3 regions of the Nonomuraea sp. NPDC004354 genome follow, and region 2 is predicted to be linked to each of the others. Evidence: riboswitches for the same ligand, from Rfam matches in the RefSeq annotation. Region 2 holds a riboswitch; each other region holds the start of a gene.
The links. Region 2 has a riboswitch for cyclic di-AMP ahead of ACWENQ_RS05035 (C40 family peptidase). Riboswitches for the same ligand answer to the same signal wherever they lie in the genome.

Region 1 (4,444 bases), 960 kb from region 2:
TGTCGGCGTCGCAGGCCGACAGCGAATGGCCGCCCCGGTGCCGTGCGTAGGTTTGGGGCCCGGTATAACCGAGCAGGACGCGGTCACCGACCTGGGTCGTGCCCAGGACGACGGAGCGGTCAGGGCGCACGGCGACCAGGATTCCCCTGTCGGCGAGTGCGGCCAGCAGCAGGTGCGGACTGCCGTGCTGGACGAGCACGTCGGCGAGAGCGGGGTTCCCGATGCTCATAGGGTGAACGATAGGTAGTAGCCCACGGCTTATCAGGCTAATAGCGAAGAAATCTCCCGATCAAGACAAAGTTGGCTGCGGTCGGGATGAGTTCCCGGGGGGTGGGTACCGGGCTCGCCCAGATCCTGAGACCCTCGTGAATGCGTTCACAAGCCTAGATAGACTCAGAGAGATCCGAGGGGCCCGCTGACGTGTCCCTCAGCCCGTCGCATGCCCGAAGGATCCATCACAGTGAACAAGCCCGTCGTTCTGGTCGCAGAGGAGCTGTCGGAAGCAGGTCTCGCGGTGCTCGGCGCCGACTTCGAGGTCCGTCACACCGATGGCGCCGACCGCTCGCAGTTCCTGCCCGCGCTCGCCGACGTGGACGCGCTCATCGTCCGTTCCGCCACCCAGGTGGACGCCGAGGCCATCGCCGCGGCGCCGAAACTGCGCGTCGTCGCCCGCGCGGGTGTCGGTCTCGACAACGTCGACGTCGAGGCGGCGACGAAGGCCGGCGTCATGGTCGTGAACGCGCCGACCTCCAACATCACCAGCGCCGCCGAGCAGACGATCGCACTCATCCTCGCCAGCGCCCGCAACACCGCGCAGGCCCACGCCGCGCTCAAGAACGGCGAGTGGAAGCGGTCCAAGTACACCGGCGTCGAGCTCGACGAGAAGATCGTCGGCATCCTCGGCCTCGGCAAGATCGGTCAGCTCGTGGCCCAGCGGCTGCAGCCGTTCGGCGTCGAGCTGATCGCCTACGATCCCTACCTGCCGCCGGCCCGCGCCGCGGCGATGGGCGTCAAGCTGGTCAGCCTCGAGGAGGTCATCAGGACCGCCGACTTCATCACCGTGCACCTGCCGAAGTCGAAGGAGACCCTGGGTCTCATCGGCGACAAGGAGCTGCACGAGGTCAAGCCGTCGGTGCGCATCATCAACGTGGCCCGCGGCGGCATCGTCGACGAGGCCGCGCTCTACTCCGCGATCAAGGAAGGGCGCGTGGCAGGCGCGGGCCTGGACGTGTTCGCCAAGGAGCCCTGCACCGACAGCCCGCTGTTCGAGCTGGACCAGGTCGTCGCCACCCCGCACCTCGGCGCCTCCACCCACGAGGCCCAGGAGAAGGCCGGCACCCAGGTCGCCCGCAGCGTCAAGCTGGCCCTCGCCGGCGAGTTCGTGCCCGACGCGGTCAACGTCCAGGGCGGCGTCGTCGCCGAGGACGTCAAGCCGGGCCTGCCGCTGGCCGAGAAGCTGGGCCGCGTCTTCACCGCGCTCGCCGGTGAGACCGCCACCAAGCTCGACATCGAGGTCCGTGGCGAGATCGCCGCGCAGGACGTGCGGGTGCTGGAGCTGGCCGCGCTCAAGGGCGTCTTCACCGACATCGTCGAGGACGCCGTCACCTACGTCAACGCGCCGCTGCTGGCCAAGGAGCGCAGCCTGACCGTCGAGCTGGTCACCAGCTCCGAGAGCCCCGACTGGCGCAACGTCGTCGGCGTGCGCGGTGTGCTGGCCGACGGCCGCACCGTCTCGGTGTCGGGCACGCTGTCGGGGCCGCGCCAGATCACCAAGATCGTCGAGGTCAACGGCTACGAGATGGAGATCGAGCCGACCGACCACCTGGCCTTCTTCACCTACACCGACCGGCCCGGCATCGTCGGCGTCGTGGGTCACCTGCTCGGCGAGAAGGGCATCAACATCGCCTCCATGCAGGTGGCGCGGGACGTCAAGGGCGGCAAGGCGCTGATCGCGCTGACCGTCGACTCGGCGATCCCGTCGGACGTGATGGACCAGATCGTGGCGGAGATCGGCGCCGACAGCGGGCGCTCGGTCGACCTGTCCGATTGACGCTTCCCATGGAGAACGCCCTTCCGCCGCTCGGCGGGAGGGCGTTCTTTCTTTCCGCTGTCGTCTCGCATCGTGAGATATTCGGACGTCCAACGAGACAGCCTGGACCGTGCCAGGTACTTTGGTAGGGATGCGCTGGGTACTCGTACTTATTACCTGCCGCGACGGGGCCTGTTAGGGCAGGTCGACTACCCGTCGCGGTGAGCGGCGTTGCGTCGGCCTTAAGTCCCCTTTCGTCCGGTCCGTGATCCGGACCGCACGAGACCAGGCCCGGTCGGATTCGCGACCGGGATCCGACGTCCGATTTCACTCGCGTCCGCGAAACGAGATGAGCCACGTGTACGACATGTATCCATGGAACCGCGCCGACGACCACGAGGAAGAGGCCGCGCAGGCCCTCCAGACCGCCCTGGACCGCAGGGACAACGGCGGTTCCCCCTTCCCCGGCTGAGCGGGACCGCCCCTTTCCCCGCTGGGCGGGACACCACCCTTCCCCCGCTGGGTGGGACCACCCTTTTCCCCTGGGGGCGCCGGCCGGCTTCCCCCGTTGAGCGGGACCACCCGGTGGAGGTCCCCCTGCTCCACCGGGGAGACCCCGGATCCCCCTCCGGGCGCGCGTCAGCCCGGAAACCGCCTCCGGTTCCCGGGCTGACGCGCGCTCCGACGGGTCAGAACGTGGCTCGTAGCCCCACGGGCGCGGACGAGGACTTCGCCTCGACGAGTCGCGCCTGCTGCTTCACGCCCTTGGGGTCGGGCCGTACCGCGCCGACGAACGCCTGGCGCCGCCACGCGCTGAGCTTCTCCTCCTTCACCACGTCACCGCTGTGCGGCGCGTGCACCATGTAGCCGGGCTTGGAGATCATCCCGACGTGGCCCAGTCCGCTGAAGAAGACCAGGTCGCCGGGCTTCAGGTTGTTCCACGTGATCTTCTTGTCGTACGCCTGGTACTGGTCGGCGGCCACGCGAGGAAGCTCGATCCCCGCCTTCTTGTAGGCCTTCATCGTCAGTCCTGAGCAGTCGTAGCCGTTCGGCCCGGTGCCGCCCCAGACGTACGGCGTGCCCCGCTTGGCCATCGCGAAGTCGAGCGCGATCTGCCATGCGGGCTTGGGTGCCTTCTCGAGCTGGGCCTTCTTGATGTCCGCTCCGGTGAGGGTCACCGTACGAGCGGGGTCGTCCTGGACGGGCCGGTCGGTGCCGGGTTCGGCCGTGACCGGCTGCTTCAGGACCGGGGTGGGGGCGGCCGACGCGGGGGAGGCGGCGGCGATACCTGTGGCGAGGAGGCCGCCGACGACGGCAGCCGTGATGATGCGAGACAGGGGAATGTCCTTCCACGGGGCCGACCGGGTTAGCTGACGGGCTCGGGCGTGGAAGCCGCCCTACGGCATGGGGGTGCCGATTCGCCCCAGGGGGAATGGGTCCCCGGCTCCGTGCGAACGTCGCACCGGATTAGGCTGGCCGAGACTCTAACGAAAGGGTCAAAAGACCGCAAACACGACAAAACGCCGTGTCCGGACAATGAGATCAGGTGTTCGCCAGCCGAGACGACCCGGTAAGGTACCGGCCATGGAGTCGCGCAACATTCGTCTGGCCGTCATCCCCGGTGACGGGATCGGCACCGAGGTCGTCGCCGAGGGGCTCAAGGTCCTGGAGGCGGTCGGCGCCAAGATCGAGACCACCCACTACGATCTGGGCGCCACTCGCTACAACGCCACCGGCGAAACCCTGACCGACGAGACCCTGCAGGAGCTGCGCGGCTACGACGCCATCCTGCTCGGCGCGATCGGCGACCCCAGCGTCCCGCCGGGCGTCCTCGAGCGCGACCTGCTGCTGCGGCTCCGCTTCGAGCTCGACCACTACGTCAACCTGCGTCCGGTGAAGCTCTTCCCCGGCGTGACCACCCCGCTGGCCGACACCCGCCCCGAAGACATCGACATGATCGTCGTGCGCGAGGGCACCGAGAGCCTCTACGCGGGCGCCGGCGGCGTGCTGCGTCGCGGCACCCCGCACGAGATCGCCACCCAGGAGTCGCTCAACACCGCCTTCGGCGTCGAGCGCGTGGTCCGCTACGCCTTCGCCAAGGCCGCCGAGCGCCCCCGCAAGAAGCTCACGCTGGTCCACAAGACCAACGTGCTGACCTACGCCGGCGACCTGTGGATGCGCACCGTCAACCGGGTGGCCGCCGAGTTCCCCCAGGTCACGACCGACTACCAGCACATCGACGCGGCCTCGATGTTCTTCGTCAGCCAGCCCGAGCGCTTCGACGTGATCGTCACCGACAACCTCTTCGGCGACATCATCACCGACATCGGCGCCGCCATCGCCGGCGGCATCGGGCTGGCCGCCAGCGGCAACATCAACCCCGACCGGACCGCGCCCAGCATGTTCGAGCCGGTC
Region 2 (4,444 bases):
CCGGCGCCACAGCGGGGCCACGCAGAACAGCAGCACCGCCCCGAAGGCCGCGCCGAGCCCGCCCACGAGCGTGCCGTGGAGCACGTCGTCGTACGTGGCGTGCCCCAGCTCGTGCGCGATGATCAGCTCCACCTCCTTGTCCGGCGCCTTCAGCAGCGTGTCGTAGACGACGATCCTGCGCGTGGCGCCGAACCCGGAGACGTAGGCGTTGAGCGCGGTGGTCCGGCGGGAGGCGTCGGCGACGAGCACGTCCTCGACCGGCACGTCGGCCCGCCTGGCCAGATCGAGCAGGTCGGTACGCAGCTCTCCCGCGGGCATCGGGGCGAAGTCGTTGAAGATCGGCTCGAACACGACGGGGTAGACGAAGGAGGCGCCCACCGTCAGCACGAACGCGCCGGCCGCCACGGGCACCCACCACCGCCTGAAGCGCCTGGCCAGGCCGACGATCGCGAGCACCATGACCGACAGCAGCGCGACGCGCACGCCGATGGACTTGAGCCGGTCGCCCGTCCAGCTCCACCAGTTCTGGGTGGACAGCCCGAAGGCGCGCAGCTCGGTCTCGAACCACATGCCCAGCGGCCAGCGCAGCACCTCGACGACGGCGGTCAGCACGACGACGCCGAGGACGACCCGCAGCCACCACGGTCCCCTCAGCCCGCGCAGCAGCCGCGCGCCGAGGGGGGTGGCCACGAGCAGGCCGGCGAACACGACGGTCAGGCCGAGCGACAGGTAGGAGGCCACGCTCGTGGCCGCGTCGAAGGCGCGGGAGCGGGCGATCTGGGCGGAGGTGAAGTCCTGTGCGGGGTCGGGCGGCACCGTGGGCGCCCCCGCCATGACGTCCCACGGCGTGGTGAGCACCACGACCACCAGGATGGCCACCCCGAGCACCGTCAACGCGATGCCCGCCTGCCGATCCAGCCGCCTCATCCGTCTCCCTCCGCGCCTGTCAGCTCGTTGCGGACATACTCCCGCCAGTGCGCGACGAGCGCGCGGACCGACAGGCCCAGCGGCTCGAGCGCCTGGCCGAGCCGCATTCCGGCGGCCCGCTGGTAGAGGTCGGCCAGCGCCCGCTCGCCGTACCTGGCGGCGATCAGGCGGCAGGCCAGCCATGACTCCTGGTAGACCTGCGCGAGCCGGGGCGAGCCCGGCGCGAAGGCGGCGTCGGCGGGCAGCGCGCCGGGCAGCCGTCCCGCGCGTGCCTCGGCCGCCAGTTCCGCGGCCGCCACCCGCGTCGCGAGTCCCGAGCGCAGGTAGCCGACGTAGTCGGCGAACCCTTCCCGCAGCCACACGGGCCGCCCTTCCGTTCCGGCGGCCACGTGGGTCAGCTCGTGGGTGAGGACGACGTCGCGGCCCACGGGTGTGAGGCGCGCGAAGGCGCCGGGCAGGACGATCACCTGTTCCGCCGAGGCCAGCGCGGCCAGCCCGTCGACGGGGCCCGTGCCCGCGAGGGCGGCCGCCTCCGCGGTGGTCCTGGGCACCACGACCCGTGGCCGTACGGCGCGCCGCAGGACCGCCGAGACGGTGAGGGCCGCCGCGTCGGCCCGCGTGGCCAGGTCGCGCAGGAGGGCGGCGGCGGTGTGGTGCCCGACGACGAGCGAGCGCGCGCCGTAGGCGACGACGACGCCTGACTCGCCGAGCGCGCGGGCCTCGGGCGGCAGGCGGCGTCCCGCGGACCCGGCCACCGTGCAGATCGCCGGTCCGGCCAGCGCGGCCGCCAGCAGGGTTCTGCGGGTCACCACGGCTGTGATGCTAGCCCGGACAGGCCGAAGCCCCGTCCGAGGGGGATGGACGGGGCTTCGGGCGTCCGGCGGCCGGGGGCTACGCGCCGGGGCTTCGGGCGTCCGGCGGCCGGGGGCTACGCGCCGGGGCTTCGGGCGTCCGGCGGCCGAGGGCTACGCGCCGGGGCGGACCGCGCCGGCGAAGGACGCCTTGCGCCAGCCGCCGAGCTTCTCGATCCGCACGGTCTTGCCCGTGCTCGGCGAGTGGACCATCCGGCCCTTGCCGACGTACATGCCGACGTGGCCCTTCCCGCGGAAGAACATCAGGTCACCAGGCTTGAGATCGCTCCACCTGACCTTCTTCTTGATGCGCGCGTACTGGCTGTACGTGACGCGGGGGATCTTGATGCCGGCCTTGGCCCAGGAGTACTGGACCAGTCCCGAGCAGTCGAAGGCGCCGGGTCCTGTGCCGCCGAAGCGGTAGGGGTCGCCGATCTGCTTCTTGGCGGTGGCGACGGCCTTGGCCGCCTTCAGCCGCTGTCGAGCCGCCTTGGCCTGCCGTGTCGCCGCGGCCGTCGACGCCGCGCCCGCCTGTACGGCCGGCGCCGTCTTCACGGTCGTCGTCGTCGCCAGGGTGGTGGTCGCGGGGGCCGCTGTCGCCGGGGTCACTGTCGCCTGCGCCGCGGGTGCGTGGAGGACGATCCCTCCCATCGCCACCACGACGCCGCTGAGGGCAAGGCAGGACAGACGGGTTGTGCTAGAGGGGGTAGACAGAATGTCTCCTTGGGACTTCCACCAATGCCTACCGGGTTAGCTGACGGGTTCGGGCGGGGAAGTCGCCCTTCCGGCCCGCAGGCCGGATTCACCCCAGGAACGTGGGTCCCCGGCTCCGTGCTCCATGCCGCACGGACTCGGCGGGTCGACCGCGCATGCCTGTCTGGGGTTACGGCGCGGCGACCAGCGGATCTTTATGCGTGCACCGGCCGTTGGGGGGCCGGTGAGCGGTTCCGGCGCCATGGCTTGGTCGCCGCGATGCGAGAACGTACCCGGCGCCCCAAGGCCAGGCAAAGGCCGGGCAAAGCTGTCAAGATCACCGACTGGTTCTTGTCAGAAGAGGAGTCGCTGCTCTACACCGGGTTTCGTTATCCGAATGTGACCCTGCTCACAGTTGCTTCTGTGGCGACCTGTCAGATCGCATCCGTTACTTTCCTCACACTCCCGGTATAAGGAGAATTAAGGCTTAATCCCTGCGACATACACTCGGCGCATGCTTGATGGGTGGTCGCTACGCGTCCTGGTGGAGGTCGGACGGCGCGGCTCGTTCTCCGGAGCGGCCGAGGTGCTCTCCATGACCCAGCCGGCCGTCTCGCGGCAGATCGCCATGCTCGAACGCCACACCGGCGTCACGCTCTTCCACCGCCGCCCGAGGGGCGTCCAGCCGACGGAGGCGGGCCGGGCGGCGATCGAGCAGGCCATGGCCGTGCTCGACGGCATGAGCCTGTTCGAGACCAGGCTGCGCGCCTTCGCCACGGCCGACACCGGCCGGGTCAGGGTCACCGCCTTCCCGAGCGCGGCCACCAGGTTCGTGCCCGAGAGCTTCCGCCGCTTCGCCGCCGACCACCCCGGCGTCGAGCTCTCCCTCAAGGTCGGCGGCCCTGACGTCGCGTGCCCCGTCACCGCCGGCCTGGCGGAGGGCGCCACCGACGTCGCTCTGCTGACCTCGTGGGATCCCGTCCCCGACCCGGGGCTGGAAGTGCTCGACCTGTTCGACGACGAGCTGCTGGTCGCCCTGCCGGCCGGGCATCCGCTGGCGGCCGGAGAGCGGGTACGGCTGGCCGACCTCGCCGCCGAGCCCTGGATCGACGGCACGCACCCCGACGGCCTGGCCCCCGTCGCGCAGCTGCGGGCCGCGATGGGACGCGCGCCGAGGATCGCCCACCTGTGCGACGACTGGAACGGCCGCCAGGGCCTGGTGGCGGCGGGCGTGGGCGTGATGCTCCACCCGTCGATCGCGGGCATGGCCGTGCGCTCCGGCATCCGGCTGGTCGAGCCCGCGCCGCGACTGCCCGCCAGGCGGATCAGCGCCGCCGTCCTGCCGGCGCCGGGCCGCCCGCCCGCGGTGAGCGCCTACCTGCGGGTGCTGCGCGAGATGAGCGAGACCTACGGCCGGATGGCGCCGACCAGCCGCCCGCCGTAGGAGGACAGGCTGGCGACCTTCACCACGTCACCCGTCTGGGGGGCGTGCACGATCTTGCCGCCGCCGGCGTAGATGCTCACGTGCCCGAGCCCTGAGCTGAAGATGAGGTCGCCGGGCTGCAGCTTGTCGAGAGAGACCCTGCGCTTGGCACCCCAGGCCCACTGCTCCCAGGTGGTGCGCGGCAGCGACACGCCGGCGGCCCGCCACGAGGCCTGGGTCAGTCCCGAGCAGTCCCAGCCGCCCGGGCCCGTCCCGCCGTACTGGTACGGCTTGCCGATCTGCGCGTAGGCGAAGCTCAGCACGGCGGCGGCGTTGCCGGAGGCCGAGCCGGTGTACTTGAGGCCGGTGCTGTTGGGGTTGCCCACCCGGTAGGCGCCGAGCCTGCGCAGCAGCTTCTTCTGCTGCTCGACCAGCTCGAGGATCTTGTCCCGCTCCGACTTGACGTCGTCGCGCAGCTTGTCGGCCTCGGTGAGCGCGCCCTGCGCCTCCTCCTTGTCGGCCTTGAGCTGCCGGTTCTCCTCGTCGAAGG
Region 3 (4,444 bases), 770 kb from region 2:
CCGAACAGCGCGGCCATCGCCTCGGGGGTGGGCGGCCCGGCCTCGGGGCTGGGCGTCGACATGATGGAGGTCAGCGTCAGCACCCTGCCGGGGTGCCCGATGGCGAGCGCCTGGGCGATCATGCCGCCCATCGAGATGCCCACCACGTGCGCGGCGGGCCAGCCGAGCGCGTCCATCAGGCCCGCCGCGTCGCCGGCCATGTCGCTCAGCAGGTACGGCGCCGCCGCGCCGGGGGTGAGGTCGGGCACGCCCGCCTCGCGGAAGTGGGTGGAGAGCCCCACGTCGCGGTTGTCGAAGCGGACGACGTGGTGGCCCCTCCTGGAGAGCAGTTCGCAGAACTCGTCGTCCCAGTGGACGAGCTGGGAGCCGAGCCCCATGATCAGCAGAAGGGGCCTGTCTTGGGGGTCACCGATGGGGTCGTAGGCGATGTCGATGCCGTTGGCGCGCGCCATGAGCGTCATGCGAAGCAGAATCTCATTCTGTTTCGCATGACGACAAGAGGGAGATCAGCGGGAGACGACCTTGCGCAGGTGGTCGCGGCCCAGGTAGCCGACGCCGCCGACGATCGCGAGACCGCCGATGAGGGCCAGCGCGGTGCCGGTGTGGCTGTCGTCCTCGGTCGCGCTCCGGGCGGCGGTGGTGCGCACCGGGCCGTCGAAGGAGGCGGGCCTGACCGACGCGGCGGCGGCCGTCGTCCCCTTGGACTCCTGCTCGTCCGCCTCACGGGCGGCGACCAGCTCGGCCTTCTTGGCGGCCTGCGCCTTCTTGGCGGCCTCGGCCTTCTTCTTCTCGGCCAGGGCCAGGTAGTCGACCGGCGGCTTGGCCGGGTTGTGGTCCATACGACCCCACGCGCCGGTGGAGAAGGCGACGGGGTGGTTCTTCTTGCCCACGCCGTCACCCCACTTGGTGATGACGTACTGGACCTTGATGTGGCCCTGACCGCCGTTGCCGTTCACCATCAGCGTGTCGGAGTTGAACTCGCCGCCGGTGAGGTAGGCGAAGGTCTTGGCGTCGAGGTCGAGCATGACGCCGCTGCTGGAGGGCACGCCAGGACCACGGTCACCCACGAAGAAGGGGGCCTTCTTACCCTTGTAGACGACGTAGCCTTCGGTCATGAGGGGCCAGCTCGGGCTGGCTGCCAGGCCCTTGCGCATCGGGATGCCGCTCGCGGGCAGGCCGGTGTCGCCGGCGCGGCCGGAGGAGTCGTCCCAGAAGTAGGAGGCGGTGGTGCCTCCCTGGAGGAGGGTCCGCTGCTGGGTGGTCCGGGCGAGGTCGGGCTCCGTGGGCTCGGCGAGAGCGGCGGCGGCGCCGGAACCGACGGCGAGGGCGGTGGTGACGAGCAGGGCGGAAGCGCGCATGCCAAAGCGGCGGGTCATGAAAGTCCTTTGTGCGAGGGATAGGAAATCCGCGCTCACATGAAGATCAGGCAAAGGCGTAGCCGGGCATGGGCCTAGCAGTCGCTACGCGAAAAGACAGAGCGCGAAAGGAAGCGGGGGGGAAGCGCCGCTCAGTTCGGGGGGCTGTCGTACAAGGGTGGTGTCCTCTCCATCTCGCCTACCGGGTTAGCTGACGGGTTCGGGCGTGGAGATGCCCTACCGGCACGAGGCCGGATTCACCCCAAAGAGATGGGTCCCCGGTTCCCGCAGTCGCGGGATTCGGCGCCGACCGGCCGACTCTTCCCTGGTGAAGAGCACGGTCACCGCTCGGTAACGCAAAGGACTCTATGGGCAAATCACCCCAAAGGCAAAAGCAAACCCATGAATCGGAAAGAGGATCTACCCTTTATCGTCACGATTCAGCAGGCGCGGAGAGCGCGGAAACCCCTGAAAAACAACGGGTTGCGCGGGCGCGGCAGGAAAGCCGATCAAGGGGATAAAAATCATGAAATCGGCAGCGGCGCCGGGGTAAAGCCGGAGTACACACGGCTGAAGAAGGCGCGGGCCGGTCGTACGGCACGCCCCGTGCCCGCCGCGCCGCGGACACGGGGCGTGGTCCGTCAGACCTCGAGCTTCTCCTCGATGCCGCGCAGCTGGTGGCGCGCCAGCGCCAGGTTCGCCCTGGTGCGGTCCAGCGCCAGGTAAAGGAAGAGTCCCTTGCCGCCCCTGCCGGTCATCGGCCTGATGATGTGGTACTGACCGGTCAGCGTGATGAGGATGTCCTCGATGACCTCCTTGAGGCCGAGCGACTCCATCGTGCGCATCTTCGCCTTGACGACCTCGGTGTTGCCCGCGGCGGCCACCTGCAGGTCCAGGTCCTTGGAGCCGCCGAGGGCGCCGAGCGCCATGCCGCTGCCGTAGTCGACCACGACGGCCCCGAGCGCGCCGTCGATCGCCATCATCTCCTTGAGCGAGACGTCCATGCTGGCCATGCGTTTCCTCCGTGTGAATGCGAGTCACTTTCGCGATGCGATGGCGGCGACGCTCGCCGCCGTCTTGCGACCCTCCAGCCGCAGCAGCCCGAGATTGGTGCCGGGCTCGGCCAGGACTGTGAGGACGATCGTGGGGCCGGCCGTGTAGAAGGCGGCGAAGCCCGCGCTGCCCGAGATGAGGGTCTCCTCCAGGGCACCCTTGCCGGCCATGACGGCCATGCGTCTGCTGAGGGCCAGCAGCGCCGCCGACAGCGCGGCGGTCTGCTCGACGTTGCCGCCCGTCAGGTCGCTGGCGATGGTCAGCCCGTCCACGCTGCAGGCGATGCTTCCGCTGACGTCGGGCGTACGCTCGCGCAACAGGATCATCTCCTTCAGCACCTCGTCCCGCAGCTCCACCGGTGGCCTCCTTCTGAGTGAGGGGAACCTCACGACAGCTCCTCCAGCGCCTTCTTCAGCCGCAACAGCAGGTTCACGTCGGTCGGGTCCGCGGTCACCACGGGCCCCAGGGGCAGAGCAGGAGCGTCGGGGTCGTGGCGCGGCCCGGCCTCCGGAACCCGGTCGACCCGTCGCGGCAGCGGCGGCGCCGTACCCTCCGGACGGGTGAGCAGCCCCGCCGCCGCCAGCCGCCGTACGGCCAGCAGCGTCGCGTAGCCGGGCCGGCCGAGCCTCATGGCCAGCTCCAGGGGGGTGGCCGCGCGGTCGGCGTGGACGAGGATCTCCCACTGCAGGTCGCTCAGCACGACACGGTGGCCCGGCGGCCGCCTGACCGGCGCGACCGGGGCGGTGTCCACGTCCGCCGACGGCCAGACGCGCTCCAGCTGGGCCCGCCTCCTGCCGCACTCGCGGACGATCTCCTCGACCTCGAAGAACCAGTGGGAGCCGAGCCAGTGCCGCTCCCCGGGCCGGAACTTGGGCCTGGTCCCGGTGACCGGCAGGAGGAAGTACGCCGCGTCGAGGACCGCGCCGAGCACGCAGTGCTGCAGCTCGCCCTTGGTGAGCATGCCGTAGTCGACCAGGCGCGCGCCGCCCTCGCGCTGGGCCCTGCGCAGGGCGGGCGCCGAGACCCTGCCGCTGGCCATCAGCACGTCCTCGGCCCTCGGCGTGTCCGCGCACTCCATGTAGGTGACCCGGCCGGCGTCCATGAAGATCGCGCCGGCCCGCCCCACCCGCAGGGCGCCCGTCGAGCGTTCTCTCGCCAGCCCGGCGAGCAGCGTGTCCAGTGCCGGCATGTCACGAGGTCAACTGTCCTGAGATGGCCTGCAGGCGGTAGCGGGCCAGCGCGAGGTTGGCCCGCTCCTTGTCCAGCCGCACGTAGATGACCAGCGGGCCCTCGAACGGCGTCACCACGTGGCGCACGAGATGGTGGCCCTTGTCGGTGGTGACGAGCATCTCGTCGATCCGGATCGTTCCATCGGGGGAGGTCTGGGCGAGCCCGTCCGTGGTGTGGCGCAGTGCCTCGCTCAGCGCCGCCGCGGAGCGCTCGGCGTCCAGGCCCTCGCTCCCGTTCGCGACCACCGCCATGCCGCTCGTGTGCTCGACCACCATCGCGTCGAGCGCTCCGGGTATGGCCATGACCTCGGCCAGGCAGTCATCGAGTCCCAGCACGAGACCTCCCTCACCGTCGCGCTGACCGGGACAGCGTAGGAGGCGGAGGAGCCCCCAAAAAGACGGAGAAGACGGCGGTTATGGATATTTATAGCTAGAGGAGCGAAAAAGCTCTCCAGAGTGGCAAGGCTATTCCGCCAGGCGCTATTGAGAATGTTTCTCACATTCTCCCACCAGCCGCATCTCCGCAGCTCAGCGCCACAATGCGGGAAAAAGAAGGGAGGGTACGGCAGGTGCCGTACCCTCCCTTCGACGTCGTGGCGTCAGCCGCCGCTCTTACGACGGAAGGTCCGCTTGTTCGAGGCGGGACCGTGGGCACCGTGAATCTTCGAGGGGCCTTTCCCCTGCCCGCCCGCGACCGAGTCTGCGTGCGCGTTGTTCTTGCGCTCGAGCGCCTCGCGGAACTTCCGCTTCAGCTCATCCTCGGGAGCCTCGATCGGCTCGGGTTCCGCCGGTGTTTCAGCCATCAGG

Region 1: another riboswitch for cyclic di-AMP. It lies ahead of ACWENQ_RS00470 (C40 family peptidase); the one in region 2 lies ahead of ACWENQ_RS05035 (C40 family peptidase).
Region 3: another riboswitch for cyclic di-AMP. It lies ahead of ACWENQ_RS01460 (hypothetical protein); the one in region 2 lies ahead of ACWENQ_RS05035 (C40 family peptidase).

The regions. Positions count from the first base shown of each region.
Region 1 covers NZ_JBSGDV010000001.1:117,068-121,511, forward strand. The annotation lists gene ACWENQ_RS00455 (hypothetical protein) at 1-229, opposite strand, end outside; gene serA (phosphoglycerate dehydrogenase) at 461-2,050, shown strand; gene ACWENQ_RS00465 (hypothetical protein) at 2,379-2,501, shown strand; gene ACWENQ_RS00470 (C40 family peptidase) at 2,719-3,207, opposite strand; cyclic di-AMP (ydaO/yuaA leader) riboswitch at 3,370-3,513, opposite strand; gene ACWENQ_RS00475 (3-isopropylmalate dehydrogenase) at 3,614-4,444, shown strand, end outside.
Region 2 covers NZ_JBSGDV010000001.1:1,078,119-1,082,562, reverse strand. The annotation lists gene ACWENQ_RS05045 (M48 family metallopeptidase) at 1-927, opposite strand, end outside; gene ACWENQ_RS05040 (hypothetical protein) at 924-1,739, opposite strand; gene ACWENQ_RS05035 (C40 family peptidase) at 1,893-2,429, opposite strand; cyclic di-AMP (ydaO/yuaA leader) riboswitch at 2,503-2,645, opposite strand; gene ACWENQ_RS05030 (LysR family transcriptional regulator) at 2,986-3,915, shown strand; gene ACWENQ_RS05025 (NlpC/P60 family protein) at 3,879-4,444, opposite strand, start outside.
Region 3 covers NZ_JBSGDV010000001.1:311,470-315,913, reverse strand. The annotation lists gene ACWENQ_RS01465 (alpha/beta hydrolase) at 1-461, opposite strand, end outside; gene ACWENQ_RS01460 (hypothetical protein) at 507-1,376, opposite strand; cyclic di-AMP (ydaO/yuaA leader) riboswitch at 1,537-1,671, opposite strand; gene ACWENQ_RS01455 (hypothetical protein) at 1,997-2,368, opposite strand; gene ACWENQ_RS01450 (roadblock/LC7 domain-containing protein) at 2,393-2,764, opposite strand; gene ACWENQ_RS01445 (hypothetical protein) at 2,794-3,597, opposite strand; gene ACWENQ_RS01440 (roadblock/LC7 domain-containing protein) at 3,599-3,973, opposite strand; gene ACWENQ_RS01435 (DUF5302 domain-containing protein) at 4,237-4,440, opposite strand.